2 regions of the Tolypothrix sp. VBCCA 56010 genome follow, and region 2 is predicted to be linked to the other one. Evidence: riboswitches for the same ligand, from Rfam matches in the RefSeq annotation. Region 2 holds a riboswitch; the other holds the start of a gene.
What was found. A riboswitch is a leader RNA that binds a small molecule or an ion and turns the genes downstream of it on or off. The one in region 2 is predicted to bind cyclic di-AMP.
Positions count from the first base shown of each region.

Region 1 (7,913 bases), on a different contig from region 2:
GTCGCGGCAAACTGCTTGTTTAACTCCCGACGGGTGATGCAACTTACAATTTGACGTGCAGTTGCAGGGCTATTTTCAAACTCCGCTGGTGTGAGTTCCTTTTTTAGACATGTTCTTGACCAACCTTTGAGGGTTTCTGGTTTGACTTGCCATTCGCTATAAAGTCCATCATTGGCAGAACCGGTTTTTGGTGCAGCTTGTCGCAATGCTTCTACCATCGCTGTTATTTGGGCATCAGATACTGCCTGTTGTGCTTGTGCTGGCAATGATAACAGTCCCAAACTGATGATAACTCCAGTGAGTAGCGATCGCATGAATTTCCTCCTCATTACCTTAAACTTACTTCATGTATGCGTGCTTTAGAAAATTTCTCACTTTCGGTAGCGCTTGGGGAATCCTACTAAGGATAGGTTTACGCCTATGCATTACTTTTTTCTATCGTTTTCAATAATAATAATATTTGCTTGAAATTTTCAAGCCGCGTACATTGAAATTATAGAGATTAAACACAAATCCAAATAAACATAATAGGTGTAACATGAATCCTACAAAAAAAGTCTTATCAAACAGTGTTGATGCAGAAGTAAATCAAAAGCGATCGCTAGAAAAAACCTCCACTGAAAAATCAACTCTTGGACATCGGCTTGCCGATTCAATGGCAGCGGAAGTGGGTTCTTGGAGATTTATTATCAGCCAAAGTGCGGTTTTGGCGGGGTGGGTTGGCTTGAATATGATGCCCGGAGTTCCCCATTGGGATCAGTCACCTTTCATGATGCTTAACTTAGTATTTTCATTTGCCTCAGCTTATACAGCGCCAATCGTTTTGATGAGTCAAAATCGGCAGTCTGATATCGATCGCAAAAATGACAAACTTGACCATCAAGTGAATTTAAGAGCTGGACAAAATATTGAACTGCTTCATGAAAAGTTGGATAACTTGCATTCTCAACAGCTAAAAGAACTGACTCAAATTGTTAAACAGCAACAGCAAATTATCAATGAGCTTAAAGTAACTTTAGTCTCTAAATCAGACGATACTAAAGAAGTTAAAATGAATGTAGTGCCAGGACTAAATGTGCAAATTAACGGGAAATTCTCCAAAGAAAATTCTAGTAACAAACCCTTCACTTTAGAGCAAGCGATTGGAGACAATGCCAAAGTTGTCGAAAAGCTAACTCATCGGTAATAAGAAATGAAAATCTGAATTTTCACTCATCGACGGTGAAATTCAACTACTTTTTCGAGAATTCTCACATCGTAGCTGTCAAAAAAATCGTGACCTAATAATCCGATGCCGGCTTTTGGAGCGATCGCTACCTCAACATTATTAACGATAGCTCCACCAACTGCAATAGACTTAACCTGACTTGTAACGAATTGTACCCTGCTACCATCAGCAATTTCCGCGCTCATCGTACCTGTAGCTTGAAGTTTGAGGTCACTTGCCATTCCCTGAGTGATGACGGTACCGCTAGCACCTGTATCTAAAATCATCTCAAAGGTTTTGTTACCATTAAACATTACCTCAATCACCGGAGTTTTCCCCAAACGGCGTTTAATCGGAATCCGAAAAATTCCATTATCAGATGCTGTGACACCGCAGAGACTACCCAAACTAACCGTTTTACCCGAAGAAGTCACCATAAAACAGCCTCCTGGATCGTCAGCCATTGTCCGACGCGGAAACACCAAAAACATCAGCCCAGGAATAACCGCCATCAAACCTAGCCGACTCCAAGCATTTTTCATATAATATCGCTCTTGTACCTGTTTAAATCTGTATATTATTAGATTGCCCAAATTGAGCCGAAAAATCTAAAAGTATCCAGCAGTTTGCATTTATTATGGATTAGTATCACGCAAAGGCGCAGAGGCGCAAAGAGTAAGACTTTGCGATACTGGATTTTATATTTTTTTTCCAGATAACTATACAATTTTGTTATTAAATAATATTAAATTATATTTAATAAATACATATTACATCTAAGAAATACTTAAATCATTAAAGATTAAGTAAAGACACTTGTCATAACTTTAAGTAAGACGAATATTTCTCTTCTTTGCGCCTGGTGCGCCTCTGCGTGAAATTCTTCCTCAAAATCCAGGAGAATGATGAAAAAGTTATCAAACTTACCACCCCAATTATGCTTCACTCAGTAATAGTGGCTGTGTAAAAAACTGGGGGTAGCACAATGTCAAATTTGAGAAGTACTCATTGGGGCTGGTTCTTAGGAATTGCAATAACTAGTATCAGTTCTGCCAATTGTGCCATAGCCCAAATTACCCCAGATAGCAGCCTACCGAATAATTCTCGCGTCACAACAATGTTCTAGCTGGAGGTGGCGGTAGTATTGCAGTCAACGCCCGCAACGCCAGATATTTTGGGAGACAGTACCCTTTTAGCAGGCATAGGTCAAGGTTTGGCAACAGCTGACTCTGTTGCGGGAGATATTGCGCTTAATGCCACAGGAGAAATAAAAGTTGTTGGGGAAAACAGCAATATCTTTAATGTTGTGCGATCGCAAGCATTGGGCAGTGGAGGGAATTTAACGATTAACACTCAACAGTTGCTAGTGCCAGATAAAGCACAAGTCAGTGCTATCACATTTGGTGCGGGCAAGGGGGGAAATTTAACCCTCACTAGCGCAGCAGCATAAACCCAAGACACCTGCCGCGAAATTATCGTCAAGACAATCATGCGATCGCAATCGTACCTGCAACTGGCTGGGTAATCAACGATAAGGGCGAAGTAACGCTGATTTACTCTGTGTCTAATGCTACTAATTTGGTATCTGCTCCCGTTACCTGCCCTAATCAGTGAACATTTTTCGGGTGCGTTACGAACAATAACGCACCGTAAAGAAGAGCGCACTTTACATTTCTAGAGCGATCGCTGCTACTAAATCTAAGTGAAAACATCATCTCTCATTATAAGTATTTCTTATGATTTGTATAGAATATTCTGTATGAATCATCGTAGCTCGATTTTAACCTAATTGTTATATTTATTAACATAATCTCAGAAATCAATATCTCTTATTGAGATTTGAACTTCTCCTACAAACCTCGGTTCATCGCACCGAGGTTTTTTATTGCCAAGAAAAATCAAGGTTTGTATCAGACTAAATAAGACAAACCTTTACTCAATGCATAAAATGCTTATCTTTCTTACGACAGGTGACAAATCTTATAGAAATTGCCAAATTTATATAAGATACTTTTTTTCCATCCATGCAACGAAAATTTTTTATATCAGTTGAAAAAAAAGAGGAATTATTTCACACAGAGCTAATCAAATGTGGCGTAGACTACCAAAAAGCTGCACAAGTTGCTCATATTTTAGCTCTGGAAAAACCAGATGAGCTTTTGACTGAAAAAGAGATAGAACTTACTAAAGAAGTTTGTCAAGAGTGGTTAACACATCATAAACGCTTGACTTCAATTTTTAGAGACTACTAATAGTTCTTAATTTTATTAACGTTGCCAGGGAAAAGAACCAAAAAAAAGTATTGTCAACTTAACCGAAAGCTGATATACCTGAAAAATACCAGCTTGACACGTACCGTGATTTAAATTTGTTCTCAATCATCTAGCACAAGTGTTTGTTAAGTTGACAGTACCCACAATAAGCGCTCCCGTTAAATTTTTATTAATGCCATCATGATCAAGAAAGCCCTGTAACCTTGATTTGTTCTTGGCTAATCTTCATCAATTCGTAGAGGTCAGAGGCATATAAATCTTCGTGACTTGGCTTGTCTGTTTGACTTGTTGCTACAATTGGATCGCCGTAAGCTTTGGTTCTGCCAATTAGTAAAAGTTTTTTGCCAGCACATTCGCCAATTAGTTGAAAATTGTAATCAGGGAAAAATTCTACATCTGTAAAGAAAGTACGATTTTTAATGGGCATTTATATCTCCTTTGTGAAACACGCTTGCAAAATGGCGATCGCCTTATTCTCTAACCATAGCGCTGCAAAACATTATCCGTGTTTTACCAGCTACAAATACGCTTTATTGATGGATTTAGACTTTAATTTGATTAATCGTTCAATGCAAACTCTACCGAAATTTAGTGCTTCAGCTTCTGTGAGAAAAGAGAATGACTCCTGATACTGATTTTCTTCCAACTCAGTATAATCAACACTAACGCCGTTCAACTCTTTCTTCGATTTTACAATCGACTGCTTGTAATTAATCATCCTAGCCTCCGTGTATTTGTGGCGGTTGGCGAGGTGGGTGAAAAAACAGAATACATCACTGCCAATAATAACAGTGATGCCACTTAGAAGAGCAAAAAGACAAATGCTTAGAGCAAGCTTATGTCAAAGGTACTCCTCCCAATGCCGACGGAGTTAGCTGACGGGCTAAGACTGGAAGGTGTCTTTCTCTAAAAAGAGATTCGCCCCAATTACTGGTTCCTCCGCTTCTAATCTAACTTGGCTAGATTGAATTAGGCGATTTTACCCACTTACTTTATTAATAAAATATACTGAGATGTCCTAATAGTCAAGAGGCATAAGCTCGGAAATTACTTAGGATTTACCATTGGATCGCGGTAGGGGATGAGGGGGATGAGGGGGACAAGGGAGACAAGGGGACAAAGAGACAAGGGGACAAGGGGGACAAGGGGACAAGGAGGACAAGGAGGACAAGATAAATTTTCTTCTTCCTCATCTCCCTCATCTCCCTCATCTCCCTTGTCTCCCTTGTCTCCCTTGTCTCCCCTACTTCCTTATCTTGCCATTCCACCTACAAGTGCAGCTTGGTTATCGCTTGTAACTATTTGCTGCTGTAAATCTTGCCAGCAAACGTTTTCCAAACTGGGTAAAACAACATGTGCTTTACCCACTCTTTCCACTGGACCTAGCCCAACAGTTCGCATTCCCGCAACCAGCGCACCTTCTACACCTGCGCTTGCGTCTTCCACCACCACACACTCGGAGGGTGAAAGCCCTAATTTTTCGGCTGCAAATAGAAATACGTCTGGTGCTGGTTTCGGTTGGGAGACGCTGTAACCATCAGCTACAGCATCTAATTTATCAGCAATACCCAAGCGATCGATGACAGTTTGGGCATTTTTGCTAGATGAACCTAAAGCGACTTTAACCCCAGCATCTCGCAATTCCTGTAATAAATTAGATACTCCAGGCAGCAAGTTATCTGGCTTGATACTGTGCATGAATTCGAGATAGTAACGGTTTTTACGTTCCATCATCTCCTGAATTTGCTCTTCGGTTGCCTCGCTGTCGCCTAATATATGCAATAGCGATTCTCGACGCGGCAATCCTCGCATCGCTTCATTTGCCTCGCGGTCAAAAGGAATACCTTCTTCATCTGCCAGTCGCTTCCAACCCAGATAGTGAAACTCCGAAGTATCAGTTAAAACGCCATCTAAGTCAAAGATGACACCTTGGATTTGGGAGGGAAAGTGGGGAGTGGGGAGTGGGGAGTGGGGAGTGGAGGAGGGGGAGGAGGGGGGAGACAAGGGAGAAATTTTTCCAACGAGTCCTCCTTGTCCCCCTTGTCCTCCTTGTCCCCTTGTCTCCTTGTCTCCTTGTCCCCGTATCTCCTTGTCCTCTTTACTGGCAGTCAAATCAAAGTCATACCACTCATTGCGCCATTGCAAGCGAAACTTGAGGCGTGTCCAATTAGGTGGTAAATTAGGACAAGCTACAGGACCAAATTGAGTCATGCGGATACCGCCAAACCCGAAAATCACAGCTTGCCAAACTCCACCTGCACTGGCTGCGTGAATTCCTTCACCTGCATTACGGCGGACATCTTCCAAGTCTACCAATGCTGCCCGCTGAAAGTGGGTGTAAGCTTCGGTTGGTTGATTCAAATCGCAAGCTAAGATGGCGTTAATTGCAGGACCGAGAGAAGAACCATATGTGTGGTCGGTGCGGGGGTTATAATAATCCCAATTGCTAGCGAGGGTTTTGCAGTCATAGCGATCGCGTAGCAAATACAGTAACATCAACACATCAGGCTGTTTGAGAATTTGCTTTTCGCTGGTGGCTTCAATTCCCAGCAAACCTTGCATAGATTTGGTGCGAGGTTCGTAATCTTCTAAATTGACATGTTCTAGCCCGAAAAAGCCTTCAAATTGTTCAATTAAGCCAGTTTGGGCATCTTGATTCACAAATATATGCTCTCGGATATCAGCCCAGCGTTGCAACCTTTCGCTAACTAAATCGAGTTGTTGCGCCAGATGTGCCCAGGTATCGGGATAAGCTCGTTTTAGCCAGTTCCACATCTCCAAAGCTGATTGTAAGTGCCATTGCACCATCAAATTGGTGAAAGCATTATTATCGACGCGATCGTGATTTTCATCCGGTCCAATCACATCACGAATATCGTAACATTGGCGCTGTTGATTCCATTCAACCCGACTTTCCCAGAAAACAGCCGTATCTAAGATAATTTCCGCACCATAATCGCGCATCCACTCATCATCGCCGGTAATCTGCCAGTATTGCCAAACTGCATAAGCTACATCAGCGGTGATATGCACTTCAATGTCACCGCACCAAATGCGAACTAAATTGCCATTGGGATCGGGAACCCAGCGCGGAGTAACTTCATCCCCAGTTGTGGCACTTTCCCAGGCATACATTGCCCCTTTGTATCCAGCTTCTTGAGCTTTGCGTCGCGCTCCTGGTAAACTGTGGTAGCGGTAGGTAAGCAAGTTACGCGCTAAGGCGGGTTGAGTTAAAGTCAACAAGGGCAAGACAAAAATTTCTGTATCCCAAAAAATATGTCCGCGATAGGCGAAACCGGAAAGGGTTTTGGGAGGAATACTTACTCTATCGTCGTGACGCGGTGCAACTGCCAGCAATTGAAAGAGATTGTAACGAATGCTGAGTTGAGCCTCGCTGTCGCCTTCAATAATTATATCATTATCTTGCCAAACTTGATCCCAAGCGGTAATATGAGCCGCTAACAAAGTGCTGTAACAAGGTTCATCAGCTAACCGTTGCAGCGCAGCTTCCATCGGCTTTTCAGTCTCCCTGGAAGTAAACACCGTGACAATCTTTTCTACAGTCACCGTTTGCTTTGGCTGTAGTTGCAAACAGGCAGTCGAAGAGGGGGGGAGGGGGGGAGTGGGGGATGAGGGAGACAAGGGAGATGAGGGAGAAATTCCTGCTTGTCCTGCTTGTCCCCCTGTCCCCTTGTCTTTCTCTACCACCAACTTAGCAGCCATTCCCAGTTGAATTTCTGAGTGAAGAGTTTGGCTGTGTAGCCAGATAGTATTATCGATGCTACCTTGGTTGAGAGTTTGCCAGTGTTTTACACCTTGGGTATCTTGTTCTGCGTTAAACTGAAATTCAACTTCGATATCACCTGCAAAATCTATTGATGTGATTTGACAACGGATTGCCAAAACATGTTGATCTGCTAAAGAAGCAAAACGCTCAAAGTGAAAATCTAAAGTATGACCGTTAGGCGATCGCCATCTCACATCACGGCTAACTATACCCAAACGCATATCCAGCCGACGTTCGTATTTGAGGATTTCACCACTATCCATACTAAAGCGATCGCCTGCCACTTTCACCACTAAAGGCAACCAGCTTGGACAGTTGACAAGTTCCGTGTGGGCAATGCTTGTATCATCATACACACCATGAATTAGTGTGGCTGGGCAATCTTCCGGATAACCTTCCTCGAAACTTCCCCGCGTGCCCAAGTAACCGTTACCAAGGGTGAAGACAGTTTCTTTGTGGTGTAACGCTTTCGGCTCGAACTTTGTTTCAATAATGTGCCAAAAAGAGGCATCAATTAGTTGTTTTTGTTGAGAATTATCAGCAGATACATTAAGCATGGCGTAAGAAGACCTATATTTGGGGCTAGGTGTGGGCAAAATGAAATAGAATTTTTAAGGGCAACGTCAGTAATTTACTGTTTGCCTTT
Region 1 covers NZ_JBPAOH010000070.1:6,862-14,774, reverse strand. The annotation lists gene AABK37_RS22445 (hypothetical protein) at 1-314, opposite strand, end outside; gene AABK37_RS22440 (DUF1003 domain-containing protein) at 539-1,186, shown strand; gene AABK37_RS22435 (retropepsin-like aspartic protease family protein) at 1,213-1,749, opposite strand; gene AABK37_RS22430 (hypothetical protein) at 2,352-2,657, shown strand; gene AABK37_RS22425 (hypothetical protein) at 3,232-3,459, shown strand; gene AABK37_RS22420 (hypothetical protein) at 3,665-3,907, opposite strand; gene AABK37_RS22415 (hypothetical protein) at 3,900-4,109, shown strand; cyclic di-AMP (ydaO/yuaA leader) riboswitch at 4,326-4,451, opposite strand; gene AABK37_RS22410 (hypothetical protein) at 4,539-4,748, opposite strand; gene pgmB (beta-phosphoglucomutase) at 4,732-7,824, opposite strand.
Region 1: another riboswitch for cyclic di-AMP. It lies ahead of AABK37_RS22420 (hypothetical protein); the one in region 2 lies ahead of ntrB (nitrate ABC transporter permease).

Region 2 (7,913 bases):
TTACGACTTGCCCAATATCTCCACTCATTTGAGCATTCAACCCTACCCGCACAGCTTGGCTTAAACCATGCGCTAGCGGTGAACCACCACCACAAGGTAATCTTTCCAAACGGTTACGCGCTAAGGCAATAGAGCGGGTTGGAGGCAATAATACCTCAGCTTGTTCCCCCCGGAAGGGAATCAACGCCACTTGGTCGCGGTTTTGATAAGCTTCTGTTAAAAGTTGCATTACCGCACCTTTGGCAGACTGCATCCGGTTCAGTGCCATTGACCCAGAAGCATCGACTACAAATATTACCAAAGCCCCGGCTTTACGTACCAACCGCTTCGAGCGAATATCTGCCTGTTCGACAAATACCCGCTTTTGGGGATTTTGGATTTTGGATTTTGGATTTTGGATTTCTCCCCCAGACCACGCTTCCCCCACTTCCCGGCTCCTCAAACGTCGTGCTTTTTGATACGGTGCTGCGGCTCTCAGGGTGGCATCTACGGCGATGCGTCGCACTTTTCCTTTGGGCAGCATCGGCTTAATGTAGCGTCCCCGGTCTTCAGACAGAATTAAGCTGCGACTGCCAGATTTACCCATGCGCTGCGCCATCTGAGCAAAATAAAGCACGCTGGGATCGAGAATTACACCTTCGGGATCAAAGATGAATTCTTCGGGTATGCTGGGTGGTTCTTGTTGTTCTTCTTGTTCGTCTTCTTCCTTCTCTTCTTGTTCTGACTCGTCTTGATTTTCTGGTGGTGGGGGTGGAGGTGGTGGAGGTGGCGGTTGTTGTTCTGGTGGTGTCTGCAACACCGTTGCTCGTGGTACAATTACTAGCTCCACTGCACGGCGCAAATCTTCGGCATTTACTGTGGCGCGTCCATCCAAAGCCGCAGATGCTTTCGCCACGCGCATGGCGAATAATTCGGCGCGATGTCCTTGCACTGCGCCACGAATTGCTTCATCTACTAAGTAGGCGATTTGTTCGTGGGTGATGGTGACTTCTTTAAGCCATTCCCGTGCTAGGAGGATTTGAGTTTTTAGGTTATCGATGTCTTCGTTGTATTGCTGAAGAAATTCTTGGGGAGATTTAGAATAGGCGATCGCTTGTTCTACGGCTTCGACTCTTTGATCTAATCCGAGTACGCCGTCAGCCGAAAGTGCGATCGCTATTCTATCAAGCAAATGTTCTCGCAATGCTCCTTCTTCTGGATTGTAGGTAGCTATAAACAGCGGTTTGCTCGGATGCTGAAAACTAATACCTTCCCGCTCAATTCGGTTGCGTCCGTCAGATAATACTGTTAAAAGCTGGTTGCTGATTTGGTCATCTAATAAGTTAATTTCATCGACATACAGCACTCCTCGGTTTGCGGCAGCGAGTAAACCAGGCTGAAATACTGTTTCCCCTTGTTTTACCGACTGTTCCACATCCACAGAACCCAAAAGTCGGTCTTCAGTCACTCCTAGAGGAATTTGCACAAAGGGTGCAGGGATAACTTCAGTTTCTATTGTCTCTTCAGCTTCGGCTAGAAGCTTATCATCCCATTCTTCTGGGCGATTGGGATCGCAATTGCTCAAACCACCTTTAACTATTTCAATCGGTGGAATTAAAGCATGGATAGCACGAGCCATCACAGATTTTGCCGTACCGCGACGACCTGCGATCGCTACTCCTCCTAACTCCGGATCGACCGCAGCTAGCAGCAACGCTAGTTTAATTGCTTCTTGACCGACGACAGCAGTCAGCGGAAAGGCAGTAATTGTAGGCGCAGGCATGATTTGCACATTTTAGCTAGTCTCGGCTTTTAGCATATCAATTTCTGGCACATTTAGAATAAGTATTATCGCACGTTTGTTTTCAAAGCAAAATGTATGAGTATCGCTCAGGCTAAACGCTTCACATTGGATGAATACCACAAACTCGCCCAATTAGGCTTTTTCCATCCCCGCACGGAAGTGTCCTCCTCTGTGCGCCTCTACGGTTCGTTAGATAAAATACTTTTCACAAACAAAATAATATTTTTATACATATACAAATATTTAAAAATTAATAGTATTAACTGCTAATTCGTAGTATTTAAACTTAAATAGATTGCTAATGCATAAACTTTTATATTTTCTTGATGAAAAACTTATACGCCAAGCTTTAACTCATCGTTCTTATGTTAACGAAAACCCAGCAGAAGGCGAACATAACGAACGCTTAGAATTTCTCGGTGATGCTTTGCTCAATTTCTTAAGTGGCGAATATCTTTATCGCCGTCACCCAGAAAGGGGAGAAGACGAATTAACTCGTCGTCGTTCAGCTTTAGTAGATGAAAAGCAATTAGCAAAGTTTGCTATCGAAGTAGGTTTAGACTTCAGAATGCGGTTGGGAAAAGGTGCAATTCGAGATGGAGGCTTTCAAAATCAGAATTTGCTTAGTAGTACTTTTGAAGCAGTTATTGCTGCGTATTATTTAGATAATAATTCAGATATTGAAGCCGTTCGCGCTATTGTTGAACCGTTATTTGATTCTGTACCTGAAAATATTGTTGTATCTCGCTCAAATGTAGACTCAAAAAATCGTCTTCAGGAATGGGTACAACGCAATGTGACTCCAAATCCCCCTAAATATGAGGCAGTTCAAATAGGTGGTTTGTCTCACGCACCAGAGTATCTCGCCAAAGTTTTTGTGGGTGAAAAAGAGTTTGGACAAGGTAAAGGACGCAATAAAAAAGATGCAGAAAAAGCTGCTGCTGAAGATGCACTAGCTAAGTTGAAAAAACAAGGTTTGTTGTAAAGTTGAATTATGATTTGACTGACAAAGGCAAAATCACAGTAAAAGTAGAACCAACTCCTACTTGTGAATGTAGCTTAATTTCGCCTTGCAATAGTTTTACCAGTCGCGAAACTATTGCTAACCCCAAACCAGTGCTTTCAGGAAGATAAGATTTATCGCTCAAAGCCACGCGAAAATAAGATTCAAAAATCTGGGTTTGGTCTTCTTTAAGAATACCAATTCCGGTATCGGAGATTGCGATCGCCCATTTATCATTCTCCCACATTTGACAGGTTATCTTAATCTTGCCTGTCTCTGTGTAGCGAATCGCATTACTTACCAGATTTGTCACGATTTGCTGTAATCGTAACGAATCTGTAACAATTTCACTCGGAGCGCGATCGCAATCTAACTCCATTTGTAAATTTTTATTACGTGCCAAAGGCTCTAACATTTCATACACATCGTTAATTAATTTATCGACATTGATAGATGCTGGGTGCAATTTCATTTGTCCAGCTTCATAGCGCGACAATTCTAGTGCATCATTAATTAAGTGTAGTAATTTTCTCCCACTACGTAGCACGCGCTCAATGTGTTCTAAATTCTTAACGTTATCTTTTACTTCTGTGTTTTGTCGTTGTAAGCGCAAAAACAAATCCGAGTAGCCAATAATTGAAGTCAGAGGAGTTTTTAATTCATGCGCTAAATGTGACAAATTATCTTGATTTGCGCGAACTAAGCGACTCAGTTCTTGATTGTTGAGAGTTAAGTGATTTTGCAGTTGCTCTAGTTCTGATAATCGCTGCTCAGTGTAGCTTTGAAAACAGCGACCGATCGCTTCATCTAATACCATATCAATTAACCGCACTGTCCGCATTACTTCTGATGCTGATGCTTGCAGCAATTGTGGCTCTAAAATCGAAAATATAACTTGACGCAGTATCCTATATTCTCGTGCAATTTCCGCAGCACTAAAGCCTTGTTCTGCTCTGAGACTACCATGATGCAAACTCGCATCAACTATCGGCTGAATTTCACTATTTTGAGATTCCGAAAGTACAGTTGCTAACCCTGAGAGGACATGATCGATATGATTTTCTATCGCTTTTCGAGATAAGTCGTTAGCACTTTCAATCTTCTTGTCTTGGCGAACGGCTTCCACCCACTTTACTATAATCGTGTCTGTTTTTTCAAGCAAAAATTCACTCAAATCCATTATGGTAGCTTCGGCAAAGAATAAATGAATAAGCTGATAAATACCTATATATAATTATTTTAGCGATCGCCCTCTTGACTTTTTAGCATTTTTTGGATAATTCATCTGTCCCAAGACGTAAATTTATCATTTATCTTGTTTATTTTATATCGGAATTAGAGAAAATATTTAATTAAAAAATCTTAATATAACTATCTTTACCAACTAACCATGTTAAAATCTCAATTAAACTTGAGTAAGTCAGCTTAATCTAGCAAATTTTATTACCTAAACAGTTTAGGTATGAGATCCTAGAGCGGAGGAACCACATTTTGGGGCGTATTTTATAGAAAGTTAAGAGTCAGGAGTCAAAAGTCAGGAGTGAAGAGTGAAGAGTGAGGAGTTTTGAACTCATAACTCATAACTCATAACTTATAACTCATAACTCTCTTAAGAAGGGTATTTCTCAGCCCTAGCCCGTCAGCTAACTTCGTAGGCATTGAGAAGAGACTGAAGAGGCAAGCAACATTATTATTAATGTTATGACCTCATCAGTATCGAAGGCTGGTGCTGCTCAGATTTTTCGTACCTGCGCTTAAATCTGTTGAGGTGAAAATGATATTTCAATTGAATTTGGCTGCTATTGTAGCAGTTGCGGGACAGGCTGTTTGGAAACAGGCAAAACCTGTGATTATCAAAGATGTAGTTCTATTACCTATCCTTGGGTTCTTGGGGATTATCTTATTGTGGTGGGTTATCGCCCTTGCCAACCATGAATTAATGCCCACCCCCCCTGAGGCATTAGTAGCGAATATGGACTACATTTTAAATCCATTTTACCAACGCGGACCAGGCAACTTAGGAATTGGTTGGTTATTGCTAGCAAGTCTGCGTCGGGTAATACTTGGCTTTTTGTTAGGTGCTATAGTGGCAATTCCTCTGGGTTTTCTGATTGGCATGTCCAAATCGGCAATGTTAGCTTTTAATCCGATCATTCAGATTTTTAAACCCGTATCGCCTCTAGCGTGGTTGCCTATAGCCTTAGCCATATTCAACTTAGCAGATCCGTCAGCTATTTTTGTTATTTTCATTACTTCATTATGGCCCACAATTATTAACACTGCTTTAGGAGTTTCTAGCGTTTCTCCAGATTACTTAGACGTAGCGCGGGTGCTAGAAATGCCTCGTTGGAGACGGATTACAAAAATTATCTTGCCCGCAAGTTTGCCGTATATTTTTACAGGTTTGCGAATTAGTTTAGGGATTGCTTGGCTAGTAATTGTTGCTGTAGAAATGCTCACAGGTGGTATTGGGATTGGCTTTTTTGTCTGGGATGAATGGAGTCGTTTAAATTTGAGTTCAGTATTTTTAGCCGTGTTCGTAATTGGCATAACTGGGCTACTACTTGACTTCGCCGTGAGCAAAATTCAACAATTAGTAACTCGCCGCCCGACAACTTCAAGTTAGAAAATGGGTAATGGGTAATAGGTAATGGGTAATGGGTAATGGGTAATGGGGAATGGGGAATGGGGACGCTTGGACGCTTGGACTAGAAAAAGAATTATTACCAATGACGCCAGGTGCTTCAAGCCGGGAAACCCGTCCAACGCACTGGCTCCCCAATGCCCTATGCCCAATGCCCAATGCCCAATGCCCAATGCCCAATGCCCAATTACCAATGCCCTATGCCCAATGCCCAATGCCCAATTACCAATCATCGGTGAAAATGACGTATGGGTAACACCGACAATAACAACTGGAATCGACGAGACTTTATATTAGGAATGGGAGCAACGACAGCGGGACTGGCGCTGTCTTCGTGTGCAATTTCAGGCGATCGCTCTGCCAAAGGACTGACTGAAGAAGCTTTAGCTATAAAACCAGTAGTTAGATCCCAAGACTTAGAAAAACCGGATATCACCGTTGGTTATGTTCCGGTGAATGATTGTGCGCCATTTGCGATCGCCTGGAAAAAAGGCTTGTTCCGCAAGTATGGCTTGAACGTCAAACTTAACCGCGAAGCTAGTTGGGCAACCTCCCGCGACGGTCTAATTTTTGGTCGCCTTGATGCCTCACCCGTAGTATCCGGTGCCGTCACCAACGCCAGAATCGGTGCAGAAGGCGCACGCCACGCCCCTCTGTGTGCGGCAATGACCATTCACCGTCACGGCAACGCCATGACCATGAACAAAGCCATGTGGGATTTCGGCTTGCGTCCGTGGTACGAGTACAACGGCGATTTAGAAGCATTTGGCAAACAATTCCGGGCATACTTTGACAGCCAACCCCCAGAACGCAAAGTTTGGGCTGTGGTGCTGAGTTCCGCCATTTACGAATACTTTGTCCGCTACGTATCCGCTGCCGCAGGTGTCGATCCCCTGAAAGAGTTTCGCGTCATCATTGTTCCACCCCCCCAGATGGTAACAAACGTGCGAATTGGCGCAATGCAAGCTTACATGGTTGCGGAACCTTGGAATACACGGGCAATTAAAGGTAACGAAGGCGTCGGTTTTACCTTTGCACAAGGCAAAGAAGTCTGGCACGGACACCCAGATAGGCTATTAGGGGTGATGGAATCTTTCATCAAAAATTATCCCAAAACCTATCGTTCTTTGGTGAAAGCAATGATTGAAGCTTGTCAATATTGCAGCAAACCAGAAAACCGTCAAGAAGTTGCCGAACTGATTACTGATCGCTCGTTTACAGGTGCAAAACCAAAAAAGCCGGGTGCGCCGATCGCTAAATTTACAGGTCCGGCAATTCTCGGTAACTATAACTATGGCGGATTTGATGGCAAAGACCGCACCATCAAAGCTGCCGATACCACCATTTTTTATGATATTCCTGACAACATTCCCAAACAGCCTGGAGAACACTCGACATTCTTATGGCGATCCAGAAGTGTTTGGTTAATGACACAAGCAGCACGTTGGGGACAAATTAAAGAATTTCCCAAAAATGCTGATAAACTGGCTCAACAAGGCTGGAGGACTGATTTATACCGGGAAATTGCCGCTGAAATGGGTATCGATTCTCCCAAAGATGATTACAAAGTGGAATCACCAGAAGTATTCATCGACAAAAAAGGCTTTGACCCTAGCGATCCTGTGGGCTATCTCAATAGTTTTGAGATTAGGGCAAATGCACCTACCCGTTTTTATATGAGTTAAAAAATCACTCTTCATCAGTATTATTTCAGGAGTTTCTCAAGATGAAATCGACCTCTTTTTCTGAGGATAACTACAATATCGCCACACCCCGCAGTGAATTTCTGGAAATTGAAAATTTAGTGAAAGCTTATCCCACACCAGAAGGTAAAAAATTTGTCGTTTTAGATAATGTGAATCTCAGTATTGGTGAAGACGAATATATATCTGTAATTGGTCACTCTGGTTGCGGTAAATCTACTTTATTAAAAATTGTTGCTGGTTTAGAAAAAGCAACTTCCGGCTCAGTGCGGCTTGATGGTAAACAAATTAACAAGCCGGGAGCGGAAAGAATGATGGTGTTTCAAAACTACTCGTTACTACCTTGGTTAACGGTGCGAGAAAACGTCCGTTTGGCTGTGGATGAAGTGTTAAAAAATGCATCTCGTCCGGAGAAAATTAGCATTGTTAACGAGCATCTAGCAATGGTAAATTTAACAGCGGCGGCTGACAAATATCCTGATGAAATTTCTGGAGGTATGAAACAGCGTGTAGGTATTGCCAGAGCGATCGCCATTCGTCCGAAAATGTTGCTCATGGATGAACCTTTTGGAGCGTTAGATGCTTTAACTCGCGGAAAATTGCAGCGTCAGGTATTAGATATCTGGGAAAACCACAAACAAGCGGTAATGATGATTACTCATGATGTGGATGAAGCGATTTACATGAGCGATCGCATTGTCTTAATGACCAACGGTCCAGCGGCTAATATCGGGGAAATATTAGAAGTTCCTTTTGAACATCCACGCGATCGTGCAGCCA
Region 2 covers NZ_JBPAOH010000100.1:3,797-11,709, reverse strand. The annotation lists gene bchD (magnesium chelatase ATPase subunit D) at 1-1,762, opposite strand, end outside; partial or broken gene AABK37_RS27180 (Uma2 family endonuclease) at 1,859-1,930, shown strand; gene rnc (ribonuclease III) at 2,085-2,768, shown strand; gene AABK37_RS27170 (sensor histidine kinase) at 2,776-3,966, opposite strand; cyclic di-AMP (ydaO/yuaA leader) riboswitch at 4,221-4,459, shown strand; gene ntrB (nitrate ABC transporter permease) at 4,561-5,412, shown strand; gene AABK37_RS27160 (hypothetical protein) at 5,458-5,727, shown strand; gene AABK37_RS27155 (ABC transporter substrate-binding protein) at 5,679-7,115, shown strand; gene AABK37_RS27150 (ABC transporter ATP-binding protein) at 7,157-7,913, shown strand, end outside.